One region of the Sessilibacter sp. MAH1 genome, then DNA from elsewhere that is predicted to be linked to it. Evidence: predicted binding sites of a transcription regulator. Region 1 holds the regulator's gene; the other holds the start of a gene.
The links. Region 1 encodes sigma-54, which starts transcription at its own class of promoters, with help from an activator protein. Its sites were predicted from a motif close to TGGCACANNNNTTGCNNT; they were not measured.
Positions count from the first base shown of each region.

Region 2: the regulator sigma-54 is predicted to act here: its motif matches at 1,157-1,174, upstream of ACYQ28_RS10135 (BON domain-containing protein).

Region 1 is NZ_BAAGIC010000015.1:76,579-78,786, reverse strand. Features, by position in the region: gene lptB (LPS export ABC transporter ATP-binding protein) at 1-73, shown strand, start outside; gene ACYQ28_RS14675 (RNA polymerase factor sigma-54) at 457-2,058, shown strand; gene hpf (ribosome hibernation-promoting factor, HPF/YfiA family) at 2,157-2,208, shown strand, end outside.
Region 2 is NZ_BAAGIC010000008.1:143,555-145,762, reverse strand. Features, by position in the region: gene ACYQ28_RS10135 (BON domain-containing protein) at 447-1,097, opposite strand; gene ACYQ28_RS10130 (alpha/beta fold hydrolase) at 1,469-2,137, shown strand.

The DNA.
Region 1 (2,208 bases):
AGGCGACGCTGAGACGGTTTTATCCAACCAAAAAGTAAGAGACACTTATTTGGGTGAAGGCTTTAAGCTCTAAATTGAGCCGCCACCTCAACCGACCCTCAATAAAACAACAAAAGCCTCGACACCTATCAAAGAACCCACAGAAAGACTCTTTTTTAGCCTACAAGACCACCCAAAAGACATTTTAGGCGACATTAAAAAACCGCTTTACCTTGCTGTTGAAATAGGCGAACATTGGTCTTACTGTTAAGTGATCAACAAGTAATCCCCTCCGCTAAAGCACTCGCTGTTCTTTTATTTTTCCCCTCAAAACATTTATTTAAAGAAAATTCAAGGTTGGGCATATTTTTTGCTTAATAGATGTTGCAAAAACGCCCCTTTCAAGTCTACACTGACACTAAGCTTGATCAGAATCAGCTCCGATTCTGACACCGTTTTTGGAAGTAGTGTCAAGTTATGAAACAATCATTACAGCTAAAAATGGGTCAACAATTAACGATGACCCCTCAGTTGCAGCAAGCCATTCGCCTGCTACAACTCTCAACGCTCGATCTTCAACAAGAGATTCAAGAAGCTCTTGAGTCTAATCCCATGCTCGAAGTTAGCGAATCCGATGACTCTCACCTTGATAGCGGTGAGTCCGGCGACAACAGCGAACAACCCAACGAAATTTCCGACAACTTCAGCGAAGAAAAAGTTACCGCAACCGCATCCGAATCCGAATCCGATTCTGGCGACGCCCAAGAAGGCGAATGGCAGGAAAACATTCCCGAGGATTTACCCGTTGATACCCAGTGGGACGACATTTACCAAGGCAGTAGCAACTCTTCCTCGTCATCAGCCGTAGAACGAGACGACAGCTTTTTCGACAGCCAAATCGACAACACCGAGACCCTTCAAGAATACTTACTGTGGCAATTGAATCTGACTCCGATGTCAGAAACCGATCGAACCATTGCTTTAGCAATCATAGACTCGGTAGAGCCCAGCGGTTTGCTCTCAAGCAGTATCGAGGAGATTTTTCACGGCCTACGCGGTGACTGGCGTGAGAATGACGAAGATGCCGAACAAGAAAGCGGTGAGCTTGAAGCTTCTGAACCTCTAAACGAAGACGCAGATACAGACGAAGACCTAAGCCTCGACGAAGTGATTGCGGTTCAACACCGACTTCAACTGTTTGATCCTATCGGCTCTTGCAGCGTCGATTTGTCTGAATGTTTGATGGTACAACTCAATCAATACGCCAAAGAAACACCCGGACTGGAAACCGCCAAGGCGGTAGTTGCAGAGCATCTAGCGTTACTTGGCAGTCGTGACTACAAACAGTTAATGCGTAAATGTCGCGTTAAAGAGCCCGAACTCAAAGTTGCGATCGATTTAATTCAGGAATTAACACCTCATCCCGGCGCTACTATCGGCAGCAGCGATACCAGTTATATCGTTCCCGATGTTTTTGTGAGCAAGCAAGAAGGTCGCTGGATCGTAGAGCTGAACCCAGAAATAGCCCCTAAAATTCGCATCAACAACAATTACGCCAGTCTTGTAAAGCGTGCCGATAGCAGTGAAGACAACACCTTCTTGCGAGATAATTTACAAGAAGCACGCTGGTTCTTGAAAAGTTTACAAAGCCGCAACGAGACTCTACTGAAGGTTGCAAGCTGCATTGTTGAAAAACAACAGGGCTTTTTGGATTTCGGCCCAGAATCCATGAAACCTCTAGTACTTCACGACATTGCCGAAGACGTAGGCATGCATGAGTCGACAATTTCACGGGTAACAACGCAAAAATACATGCACACGCCTCAAGGCATCTTTGAGTTAAAATACTTTTTCTCAAGCCACGTCAGCACAGACAATGGCGGCGAATGCTCTTCAACCGCAATACGTGCCATTATCAAAAAGCTGGTTGCCGCAGAAGACGCTCGCAAACCCTTAAGCGACAGCAAAATTACCGCGTTACTGGCAGACCAAGGCATTCAAGTCGCCCGAAGAACCATTGCGAAATATCGCGAATCCTTGGGTATTCCAGCCTCGAACGAACGTAAAAGACTGGTCTGACCAACCATGACTCGGTGATCTCGACCCTAATTCATACCCGATTACACGGGTTTAAAACCTGTGTAATCAATGACTTAACTCTGACATGAGGAATAACAATGACTCTTAGCATCAGTGGGCACCACGTCGAAGTCACCGACTCTATTCGAA
Region 2 (2,208 bases), on a different contig from region 1:
TGTAGGTGGCGTTAGTTACTCTAAGAACCTCTGATTAGCTTCTTCATAATTTAATCAGAAGGCAGAAATTGGCAAAGGGAATTGCAATTTCTGCATAATTTCAATCACTTACCGTTTCGAAATTGGCGACACGTCTTTGTGTTACCGGAAACTCTGGTTCAATCAGAATTTCTGTTATTAGGTGGTGAAATCAATTTTATTCGTTACAAAAGCCCCACAAATTTAATCAATATTACCTTTTCCATCGGAACTTGCCTATGACAGGCTACTCGTGTTGGCAATAGATTCCTTCAATTGTTTAATAAGTGCTCTTGTTTAATAATTAGTCTGGTTTAACGAATGCACTGGTTTAACATGTGCTCTGCACTGTGTATTTATTGCGAGAAAAACATACAACGCATTAAAGCCGGAATTAACCGGCCTTAATAAGGTTAGAAAAATTTGTATTAACTGTGTACAACACGCAATTCATTGCGTACCGACTCTACGGATTCGTCGTTTTTTGCGATCACTTCTGCGAGCGCTTTTTGTGCCTCAGAGCGCACTTCACCTTTGAGTGTGACAACATTGTCTTCGGTGTCTACGTCAATGGCGAAACCAGAGAGGTTATCGTTAACGATCATTTTCATTTTCAACCGTGCCGAAATAGTCGCATCTTCGATTGCAGAAATAAATTCGCTTTGCTCTTTAGGCTCTGATTTGTCTTTTGATTCAGGTACGACTTCTAACCGGTTATCCACACGATCAATGCCTTCAATAGACAGTGCAACTTCACGAGCTAGATCTTTTTGAATATCTGAATTTACTTCGCCCCTTAAAATAGCGGTGTTTTTGTCAACTTCAGAATCAATGGTAAAGTTGTTTAAATGTTCATTGAATAAAAAAGCAGCTTCCATTTTGCCTTCTTTCCAACCGTTGGAGAAAATGATTTTCGCTTCTTGGCTGGTTTCTTGAGCGTTTTCTTTAATATGCTCGACGGTATCATGTGCGTTAGCAAATCCCGTGGCACACAGTGCTAGTCCACCGGCCAGCGCAACAGAGACAGCTTTACTGGTTAATTTTTTACGAGTTTTAAGGGTATTATTTAAATTCTTCATGGCTTACTCCTAAAATTTTTAGCGTTATTCGCTTAGTATGCTTCGCTTTCAAGAGTTAATAAGCGATAGCTGTGCCAATATCGCCAAAGCCTTTATTTATAAGGCCTGCACTGAGTTTAAGAAGAGAATTTATGGCTTAATCAATGATCTTAGGTAGGAAAACTTGTAACCCTTGCAATAAAGTTTTGCCAAATTTCCAAGATTTTTAATCTAGCGGCCAGAGATTAACTGGTGAATGGAAAATATCGTGATTCGGTGTGTTAAAACATCATTAATAAAGCAGAGATAATTTTGAGAGTATGTTTGGTATCGTATACATCAATAGATTGGAGTTCTGGTCTCATTTGAGAGATTGTCGATAAGGTGAACCTGTGAATATTTTATTGCTACCGGGAATGGACGGTACTGGGAAGCTGTTTAAACCGTTTGTAGAGATGGCTCCTTCTGGGTTTGAAGTTCGTACGGTGACATTAATTCAGGAAATAGGAGTTTCTTTTCATGAACAAGCTCAGGTCATACAAGAGCAGATTAATGAGCCTTCTATCATAATTGCAGAATCGTATTCAGGTTCGATAGCCTTAGAGTTAATAAAATTGGTACCTGAGAAAATTCTTCATATATATTTTGTAGCGAGTTTTATAAGTTCACCGTCTAGGTTATCCAGATTTGGCTTTATTCTCCCAGAAAAACTTCTTTCGGCAATTAGTCCCAAAAACCCGATATTGTTAAAATACCTATTTGGTCGTTTTTTAAATTCCGAAATCAAAGAGATATTTACGCAAGCCATTGAGAGCGTTGACCCGGAGGTTTTAAAATTTCGGTTAACACAAATCTCAAAACTTAAAAGCGAAAATAGTCAATACTCAGTTCCAGCTACCTACTTAGTTGCAACGCAAGATAATCTGGTTGATCGTAAGGTTATAGATGTGTTCAAAAATTGTTTTCCACAACTTACTGTTGTGTCTATTGAGGGAACACATTTTTTATTGCAAACCAATCCCCAGTCTTGCTGGGAAGCTATTCAGAGTCATACTTTGTGAATCTATGTATTTAAAATTCTAATTAAATCTTAGATGAGTTAACCAGAAATGCCCAATGTTGGATATTCGGC